Regions from separate parts of the Halomonas marinisediminis genome, predicted to be linked through region 1. Evidence: predicted binding sites of a transcription regulator. Region 1 holds the regulator's gene; each other region holds the start of a gene.
What was found. Region 1 encodes PhoB, which activates phosphate uptake and scavenging genes when phosphate is short. Its sites were predicted from a motif close to TGTCATANNNNTGTCANA; they were not measured.
Positions count from the first base shown of each region.

Region 1 (3,250 bases):
ACGTCGCCTCAGGGCGCGCTGGTGGCCGACCATGACCTATGGGGGCGGGGTGACCCTGATCACCTGGATCCCGCTGGCCAACCTCTTCCTGCTACCCGGGGCGGTGGCCGCCGCGGTGCTGATGTGGGACGGCCACTATCGTGACCTGCCCGCCGACCTGCCGACCCGTCGCTGAGGTTGCGTCAGGTCGCACTCGTTTCTCCCTCCAACCGGGTGGCGGGGAAGCAGCAGCGAAAGGTGGTGCCCTGGCGCGGCCGGGAGTCGATCTCCAGGCGGGCGTCGTGGCGCAGCAGCACGTGCTTGACGATGGCCAGGCCGAGGCCGGTTCCGCCGGTCGCCGTGCTGCGCCCCTTGTCGACACGGTAGAATCGCTCGGTAAGGCGCGGAACATGCACCGGATCGATGCCCTCGCCGTCGTCGACCACCTCCAGGTAGGCGCCATGGTCGGGCCCGGGGCGCCAGCTCAGGGCGATATGGCTGCCTTCGGGGGTGTAGCGCACGGCGTTGAAGGCCAGGTTGGAGAGGGCGCTGCGAATCTCCTGTTCACTGCCTAACAGGGCGCGAGGCTCCTTGAGCTCTACCCGGATGGTGTGGCGACCGCCGGATAGTGCCTCGGCATCCCGCTTTACGCCCTCCAGCAATCTGACCATGTCCAGCGGGGCATGGTCGCTTCCGCTGCGGTCGATCTCCAGCCGCGACAGCAGCAACAGGTCCTGGACCAGGTTCTGCATGCGGGTGGTCTGCTCCTGCATCTGGCCGAGCCCCCTGGCGAATCGTGGGGGCAGCTGGTCGGCGAAGCTGGCGTAGGTCTCCAGGTAGCCGGCCAGCACGGTGAGAGGGGTGCGCAGCTCATGGGAGACATTGGCCACGAAGTCGCGGCGCATCTCCTCGAGGCGATGCAGGCGTGTGATGTCGCGGGCCATCAGCAGCCGCTCGCCGTCGCCATAGAGGGTGATCTGAAACTGCAGGACGGTCCGCTCGTCGATGGGGGAGGGCAGGGTCAGGGGGTCGCGATAGTCGCGAGCATGGAAGTATTCGACGAAGCGCGGGTCGCGCAGCAGGTTGGTGATATGGTGGCCACGATCATGAGACGCTTGCAGCCCCAGCAGCCGTGACGCCGCGCTGTTCCACCACTCCATGTCGCCGTGGCGGTCGAGCATGACCACACTGTCGCGCATGGCCTCGGAGGACTCCTGAATTCGCCCCAGGGTACTGCGCAACCGCTCCTGGGCGATACGCTGGACCTTCTGGTAGCGGTAGAGGCGGTCCATCAGGTCACCCCATAGCCCGGCGGCCGAGGGCGGCTCGGCCTGGCTGTCATGGGTCAGCCAGTGGTGAAGACGACGCAGCTGATAGAGATGGTAGACAAGGCTCAGTGCAAGCCCCAGGGCCAGGCCGGCCCACTGCTCGCCCAGCGGCCAGCCGACTGCCAGACCGAGGCCGGCGAGCAGAAGCAGGCGCCCTAGCTCGTGCTTCCAGAGCCTCACGTCAGCCCTTGGCGGAGAACCGGTAGCCGGTGCCACGCACCGTCTGTACCAGGTGCTGGTGACGCTCGCCTAGCGCCTTGCGCAGGCGACGGATATGCACGTCGACGGTGCGCTCCTCCACGTAGACATTGCCGCCCCACACCTGATCGAGCAGCTGGCTGCGGGTGTAGGCGCGTTCCTGATGGGTCATGAAGAACTGCAGCAGGCGGTACTCGGTAGGACCCACGCCCAGTTCCTGCCCGTCGGCGCTGACCCGATGGCTGACCGGATCGAGCCGCAGGCCATCCACCTCCACTGCCTCCTCGACACCATGGGGCGTTGCCCGGCGCAGCACGGCCTTGAGACGCGCCACCAGCTCCCGAGGGGAGAAGGGCTTGGTGATATAGTCATCGGCGCCGGCCTCGAGCCCCTGGATCTTGTTGTCCTCCTCGCCCTTGGCGGTGAGCATGATGATCGGCAGTTCGGCGGTGGTCTCGTCGCGCTTGAGGCGCCTTGCCAGCTCGATGCCGCTGGTGCCGGGCATCATCCAGTCGAGCAGCAGGAGGTCGGGCTGGTGGTCGACGACCATGGCATGGGCGGTCTGGGCGTTGTCCGCCTCGAGCACGCGATAGTCGGCCATCTCCAGCGCCATGGCGATCATCTCGCGGATAGGCGCTTCATCATCGACGATCAGTACGGTCTTGGCGGTCATCCTGAAGCCTCGGGTCAATGACGGGTCGATGTCGAGTAGATCACGATATTATGACACTGACATGACAGGCGGGCCCGTACCGGAGGCCCGGCTACTGGATGCCTGGCCACAGGCTCAGGGCGATGCCCGCGAACACCAGCAGACCCGACCAGTAGTTGTTGAGGAAGGCCCGGAAGCAGGACTCGCGCTCGCGCTCGCGGATCAGCCAGTGCTGCCAGACGAAGGTGGCCGCCATGGCGAGCAGTCCCAGCCAGAAGAAGCCGCCCAGGGCGAGCCGTGTGCCGGCCCAGGCCAGCAGCAGCAGCGTGACGATCTGCAGCAGGCCGATCATGAAGCGGTCGGCACTGCCGAACAGCACCGCGGTGGACTTGATGCCGACCTTCAGGTCGTCGTCGCGATCGACCATGGCGTACTGGGTGTCGTAGGCGATGGTCCACATCACGTTGGCGGCGAACAGCAGCCACGCCTCGACGGGCACATGGCCCAGCACCGCGCCGTATGCCATGGGGATCGCCCAGGAGAATGCCGCTCCCAGAAACAGCTGCGGCAGATGGGTGTAGCGCTTCATGAAGGGGTAGATGAAGGCCAGTATCACTCCACCGATGGAGAGCAGCACCGTGAACAGGTTGGTGAACAGCACCAGCACGAAGGCGCCCGCCACCAGCATCAGAAACAGCGCCTGGGCCTCTCCCTCGCCGATGCGCCCGGTGGCCAGGGGGCGGTCGAGGGTGCGCTTGACGTAGCCGTCCACATGGCGATCGGCGTAGTCATTGATCACGCAGCCGGCGGCACGCATCAGATAGACGCCGGCGATGAAGATCAGCAGCAGGCGACGGCTGGGCAATCCCTCGGCGGCGGTCCACAGCGCCCACAGGGTAGGCCACATCAGTAGCCAGGTGCCGATGGGACGATCGAGACGTGTCAGGCGCAGGAAGTCGGGGAGTCGGGCCAGGCCCGTGGGGCGCATCAAAGAGCGGTCCATCTCTACCTCGTGGCGGGTGGGAACACCAAAGCCTAGCGCGAAGGCAGGCCGAGGTCATCCGCCATGGCGTCGAGGAACCACTCCTGCACC
Region 1 is NZ_SLTR01000020.1:36,931-40,180, forward strand. Features, by position in the region: gene cysZ (sulfate transporter CysZ) at 1-175, shown strand, start outside; gene phoR (phosphate regulon sensor histidine kinase PhoR) at 183-1,487, opposite strand; gene phoB (phosphate regulon transcriptional regulator PhoB) at 1,489-2,178, opposite strand; gene ubiA (4-hydroxybenzoate octaprenyltransferase) at 2,270-3,160, opposite strand; gene E0702_RS13480 (chorismate--pyruvate lyase family protein) at 3,193-3,250, opposite strand, start outside.

Region 2 (3,250 bases), on a different contig from region 1:
GAGTCACCCCAGCAAGCCTTGTTGGAGCGCACCGGGGTGGCGCTCTCCGATGGTGCCGACTTCGGCTGGCCTGGCTTTGTTCGGCTCAACTTCGGTACCACCGCCACACAGCTGGAAGCGGCGCTCTCTCGGCTGGATGGGGTGCTGAGCGAGTGAGCGCCCTTTGGGCTGGTGAGGGGTGAGCGCCGCTGCGCGTGGTGAGTGCGCTTCGCGCTTGTGAATGGCGAGTCGTTAATCGTTGCCACTCACCACTCACCACTCACCACTCACCACTCACCACTCACCACTCACCAGCTGGATCAGTAGAGCATGGTGAACAGCTTGCGGCGGTAGCTGACCGTCAGCGGATGATCGGCGCCCAGGGCATCGAAGACCCGTAGCAGGGTCTTGCGTGCGGCATCGTCGCCATAGCTGCGGTCGGCTTTCATCAAGGTCAGCAGTCCCTCGAGGCCCGTTTCGTAGTCGCCGTCGGCGACTCGGCGCATGGCGCGCAGATACTGGGCTTCGCTGTCATCGCGCTCACCGAGGGCGGCAAACTCTTCGGCGGAGGGGGCCTCCTCGCCGAACTCGATGCTGGCCCGCACGCCTCTGGCCGGGGCGGCATCGCGCTCTTCCGGCGGCAGATTGTCGAGCACACTGCGGGCCTCATCGGCGCGCCCCTCGGCCACCAGGGTTCGCGCCAGCTCGATCTGGTAGGGGATATGCTCCGGATACTGCTGGACCAGCTCCTGGTAGATGGCGCGGGCACCGGCGGCATCACCGGCGGCCAGTGCCTCGGCGGCCTGGTCTTCGGGGCTCGCCGGGACATTTTCCGGCGCCGGGAAGTAACGCCCCAGCCACTCGCGGATCTCCTTCTCGGGTAGTGCGCCCTGGAAGTGATCGACCAGGCCTCCCTGGCTGACGAGCTTGACGTCGGGCACCGAGCGCACCCCCAGCTGGGCGGCGATCTCCTGGTTCTCGTCGATATTGAGCTTGGCCAGGAGGAAGGCGCCCTGGTATTCGTGGGCCAGCTTCTCCAGCACCGGCATCAGGTTCTTGCAGGGACCACACCAGGGTGCCCAGCAGTCGAGCAGTACCGGCACCTGCATGGAGAGCTCCAGCACCTGCTGGATATTGCTGGCATCGACGTCGATGATGACCTCGGGAGCCTCGCCTGCTTCTGGCTGGGAGGGCTGTGGCTGGGCTTCCTGCGGGGCACTGGTATCGGCGGTGAGCGGCTCACCGGTACGCGGATCGACGATGGACATGGTTGGATTCCCGGAAACGAGTGTGTTTGCTCAGGATATGCGGGTGAGGACGGCCGGATTCAAGGGGAGAGGGAGAGGGAACCGATGACCTTCGGGTCATGGGCACGAAAAACGCCGACTCCTGAGGAATCGGCTTTCTCGATATTGGGTAGCGGGGACCGCTGACTCTGAAACGAGAGAGAACCGATGGCCGCCGGGCTATGAGCACGAAAAAAGCCGACTCCCTAAGGAATCGGCTTTTTCGATATTTGGTAGCGGGGACCGGATTTGAACCGATGACCTTCGGGTTATGAGCCCGACGAGCTACCAGACTGCTCCACCCCGCATCAATGTAGGACATATTCTACACGGGATTCGCCTTTAGTCAAGCCCTCCCCTCAAACGCTCGTCCCTTATGCCCTCGATGGGCCATACTGAATCCGGCTTGTCATCAAGGTGACAGCTTGAGCAAGAACAATGCGATGTCCGGCCGATGCTGTCGGATCGTAGTGTCATCATTTTCAGGGAGATTTACATGGCCAATTCATCACGCGTCGCCTGGGTCACCGGTGGTACCGGCGGCATCGGCAGTGCAATTTGCCGCTCACTGGCCGCCGAAGGCTACAAGGTAGTGGCCGGTTACCATAACCCGGAGAAGGCCAAGGCCTGGCTCGAGGAGCAGAAGGCTGCTGGCTTCGACAACATCGACATCGCCGGAGTCGACCTAGTCGACTACGACGCTTGCGTGAAGGGTGTCAAGGAGATCGAGGAGAAGCACGGCCCCATTGACGTTCTGGTCAACTGTGCCGGCATCACCCGCGACGGCACCATGAAGAAGATGAGCCCCGCGCAGTGGCACGAGGTCATAGATACCAACTTGAACAGTGTCTTCAATACCTGCCGCAGCGTGGTCGAGAGCATGCTCGAGCGGCAGTATGGCCGAATCATCAACATCTCCTCGATCAATGGCCGCAAGGGGCAGTTTGGCCAGGTCAACTACGCCGCCGCCAAGGCGGGGATGCATGGCCTGACCATGTCTCTGGCGCAGGAGACCGCTACCAAGGGCATCACCGTCAACACCGTGTCGCCGGGCTATATCGCGACCGACATGATCATGAATATCCCCGAGAAGGTGCGCGAATCGATTCGTGAGACGATCCCGGTGAAGCGCTATGGCAAGCCCGAGGAGATCGGTCGTCTGGTGGCTTACCTGGCCGACGAGGAGTCCGGCTTTATCACCGGTGCCAATATCGATATCAACGGCGGCCAGTTCATGGGTTGACGCCGGTTTCCTTCCGTCTTGTTACGGGCAGGATCACACGGGAGCGCGGGGGATACCTCGCGCTCCTGTGGCGTTCAGGGGGCGGGAAAAGCGCTCAGGGAGGGGGCAGGCTCGACAGTCGCTCCAGCATATGGTCCAGCTCGCTGACATTATGCTCCCAGAGTGCAGGGGGAACCGGCCCGATGGCGAGCAGCTCGACCAGCACGCTGCGTACCTCTTCGGCTCGGGAGGGTTCGCGGCCCAGGTTGTCATTGAGGCGCTCGACCTGAATCGCCAGACGCAGAGGCTCATCACGATGGCTGACGCTGCCCTCAGCCAGTAGCGCAAGGTGCACCCGGGTGCGTGCAAGGCGTTCTTCTACCGTATCAAGGGGGGGGCTGTCCCGGCGCGCGGCATTGCGGCGGAAGTGAGCGCTGCGCATGTCCTCGGCAAGCATCTGGCCTTCCGGCAGGGGGACATCGCCGGGTTCGTTGCCCGCCAGGTGCTCGGCATCCGCCTGCAGATGGGCATCGAGCAGCGGCCTCACCTCCTGCCAGTCGGTTACCTGTTCGATCACCGCCAGCCTCTCCAGCCGTTGGCGCCTAGCACGCACGATGCCCGACCAGCGCCGACGCATGCCCTCGCTACGGCGGCCACCGGGAAGGGGCTCCAGTGTGGCAGCCTCGGCGATGGCCTGGGTCAATATCACCTCGTCACTTGATCGGACAGGCTGCCAGCCATGCAGACGATTGATCAGGCCCTG
Region 2 is NZ_SLTR01000019.1:37,197-40,446, reverse strand. Features, by position in the region: gene E0702_RS13115 (MalY/PatB family protein) at 1-156, shown strand, start outside; gene E0702_RS13110 (tetratricopeptide repeat protein) at 300-1,247, opposite strand; tRNA gene E0702_RS13105 (tRNA-Met) at 1,497-1,573, opposite strand; gene phbB (acetoacetyl-CoA reductase) at 1,762-2,508, shown strand; gene E0702_RS13095 (DUF349 domain-containing protein) at 2,603-3,250, opposite strand, start outside.
Region 2: the regulator PhoB is predicted to act here: its motif matches at 1,673-1,690, upstream of phbB (acetoacetyl-CoA reductase).

Region 3 (3,250 bases), on a different contig from region 1:
GCTCGAGCACGACCAGGAAACCGCCGCCCTCAAGGTGCCGCCCCACTCGCTGGAGGCGGAGCAGTCGGTGCTGGGCGGACTGATGCTCGATAACCAGGCCTGGGACAATGTCGCCGACCGCCTGGTGGCCGACGACTTCTACCGTTACGAACATCGGATGATCTTCAATGTCATGGCCGAACTGGCCGAGTCGGCGCGGCCGCTGGACGTGGTGACGCTCTCCGAGGCGCTGGAGGGGCGCGACCAGCTCGATACCGTGGGCGGCCTGGCGACGCTGGCGGAGCTGGCCCGCAACACGCCTTCGGCCAGCAATATCCGCGCCTATGCCGATATCGTTCGTGAGCGGGCCACGCTGCGCAAGTTGATCCGTGCCGCCAGCCAGATCGCCGATGGCGCCTTCAGCCCCCAGGGGAGACCGGCGAATGAGCTGGTCGACGAGGCAGAGCGACTGGTCTTCCAGATCAGCGAGGAGCGGCCCAAGTCGGGTGGTCCCATCGGCATGAGCGAGCTGCTCGCCAAAGCGGTGGACCGCATCGACGAACTGTTCAACATGCAGGGCGAGATGACCGGTCTCTCCACCGGTTTCCGAGACCTGGATGAGATGACCTCGGGCCTGCAACCCTCGGATCTGGTGATCATTGCCGGGCGCCCCTCCATGGGCAAGACGACCTTCGCCATGAATCTGGTGGAGCATGCGGTCATCTCCAGCGAAAAGCCGGTGATGGTGTTCTCCATGGAGATGCCCGCCGATGCCCTGATGCTGCGCATGCTCTCTTCGCTGGGGCGCATCGACCAGACACGGGTGCGGACGGGCCAGCTGGAGGATGAGGACTGGCCGCGCCTGACCTCGGCGGTCAACCTGCTCAAGGACAAGCAGCTGTTCATCGATGATACCGCGGCGCTGTCACCCAACGAGATGCGTTCGCGTATTCGGCGCGTGGTCCGGGAGCATGGCAATGTCGGGCTGGTGATGATCGACTATCTGCAGCTGATGCAGATCCCCGGCTTCTCCGAGAACCGCACCGGCGAGATCTCAGAGATATCCCGCTCGCTCAAGGGGCTGGCCAAGGAGTTTGGCTGTCCAGTGGTGGCTCTCTCCCAGCTCAACCGCTCCCTTGAGCAGCGACCCAACAAGCGTCCGGTGATGTCGGACCTGCGCGAGAGTGGCGCCATCGAGCAGGATGCCGACGTGATCGCCTTCGTCTATCGCGACGAGGTCTATAATCCTGACAACCCCGACAATCAGGGGCTCGCCGAGCTGATCATCGGCAAGCAGCGTAATGGTCCCATCGGCACGGTACATATGGCATTTATCGGCCGCTATACCCGCTTCGAGGACCTGGCGCCGGACAGCTATGGCGATGGCTTCGGCGAATAGGCTCGGCCTCTCGGCTTGAGCCGTGACGAGGGGCCCGTATAATGCCCACCCTTTCAGTTAGCATAGCCAGGAGGCAGCATGGCAGGTGGATTTCGGCGCGGTAATCGACAGCGTGCACCCAAGCTGGAGGCGCGCGGCGAGCTTCAGTCCGTGGAGCGCGAAGGCCCGTTCAAGGAGTGGCTGGGCATGCCCGACCTCTACCGCTACCAGCTGGTAGTGGAGGGCGAGACCTACAGCTACCAGACCGAGGATGCCGAGCTTCCGGTGGTCGTCGGTGATAGAGTGGTATTTCGCTACAAGGAGACCAAGGCCGGCAAGTGGGTCGACCGAAACTCCCTGGGAAAGGCGATTGATCCCTCAGATTATCAATAGCTTGCGGAACTCGCCAGGGATGCCGGTGTCATATCCTTGACATGCGGTCGTCACCCCGGTGTCATCCGTGGGTGTCAGGCTGCCAGGAACTTCAACGATAAAATACCTGGAGGGATCCATGGAATTTCACGAGTTAAAGGCCTTCGCGGCCCATCACGACAACTACGAGATTCGCGTCATCGGCCATGCCGGCAGCCGCTTCTATCAAGTGGAGCTGGAAGATATCGAGGGGCAGCGTCATATGCTGACCCGTAAGGGCAAGCCGGTGCTCTTCCGTTCGCTGGAAGATGTCTACGTGGAGCTCAAGCGTGCCGGTATCCACCGTGCCTACCTGGTGCAGCAGGTGCCCCACGATGAAGTGATCGGTCGCGAGACTCACTATCAGGAGCCGCTGACCTCACGCATGCCGCTGGTGTTCTGAGCCGCCCTCGCGAACAGGGCCCCGCGTCACTCCTTCTCCCGCCGTTCCAGCCAGCGTCCCAGACGCAGACGACGGCGGGCAAACCAGCGGTACCCCGCATCCATCAGCCCGCCGATCCCTGGCAGGGTGCTCATCCAGACCAGCCGTCGATAGCCCAGCACCGCGTAGAGGGCACGGCTGGCGTCCATCCCCACGAACCAGCGCCCCGCCGCGTCGCGCACGTGCAGCCGGCCCATCATCGCCGCAACGCTGCGGCCGAGCGGCACGGCATCGAAATTCGCGGCCTGGATATCCACCAATGTGACACGCTCTCGGCGCGGGTGACGTGTCAGCCAGGCGACCTCCCGCTGGCATAGCGGGCAGTGACCATCGTGGAAGAGGGTCACCGGGGCGCGGGCAGCGAGGGTGGCGCGTCGGGTCATTTCGGCGTCTCCTCGACGCCAGCATAGCCCGCCCGGTGTTCGCCCTGACCACGGGCGTGTGAATAGGCGGGCGCAGCATCGAGCCGCTCGAGAAAGGCGCCGGCCTGGTCGCGCATGGCGTTGCGTTTCTCCTCGCTCATGCGCGACAGGCTGCCGTAGATCAGCTTCATGCGCGGATTGGTGCTCAGGGTCTCGGCGTGGCGCTCCAGAAAGTCCCAGTAGAGGCTGTTGAACGGGCAGGCGTCGGGACCCGTCACCCGCTTGGGGTCAAAACGACAGTGCCGGCAGTGATCCGACATGCGATCGATATACTTTCCCGAGGCGCAGTAGGGCTTCGAGCCCATCAGTCCACCATCGGCGTGCAGCACCATGCCCAGGGTGTTGGGCAGCTCCACCCACTCGCAGGCGTCGGCGTAGACCGCGAGATACCAGTCGCAGAGCGCCTCGGGTGCCACATCGCAGAGCAGGGCGAAGTTGCCCGTCACCATCAGCCGCTGGATATGGTGGGCATAGGCGTTATCGCGGGTCATCTCGATGGCACGGCGCAGGCAGCGCATCTCGGTCTCGCCGTCCCAGAAGAAGTTCGGCAGGCCACGCCGGGCGCCCAGGGCGTTGCCGCGCTTGTAGTCGGGCATGCGGGTCCAGTAGACCCCGCGG
Region 3 is NZ_SLTR01000017.1:34,492-37,741, reverse strand. Features, by position in the region: gene dnaB (replicative DNA helicase) at 1-1,378, shown strand, start outside; gene E0702_RS12360 (hypothetical protein) at 1,457-1,750, shown strand; gene E0702_RS12355 (DUF6482 family protein) at 1,869-2,171, shown strand; gene E0702_RS12350 (thiol-disulfide oxidoreductase DCC family protein) at 2,198-2,593, opposite strand; gene E0702_RS12345 (cryptochrome/photolyase family protein) at 2,590-3,250, opposite strand, start outside.
Region 3: the regulator PhoB is predicted to act here: its motif matches at 1,777-1,794, upstream of E0702_RS12355 (DUF6482 family protein).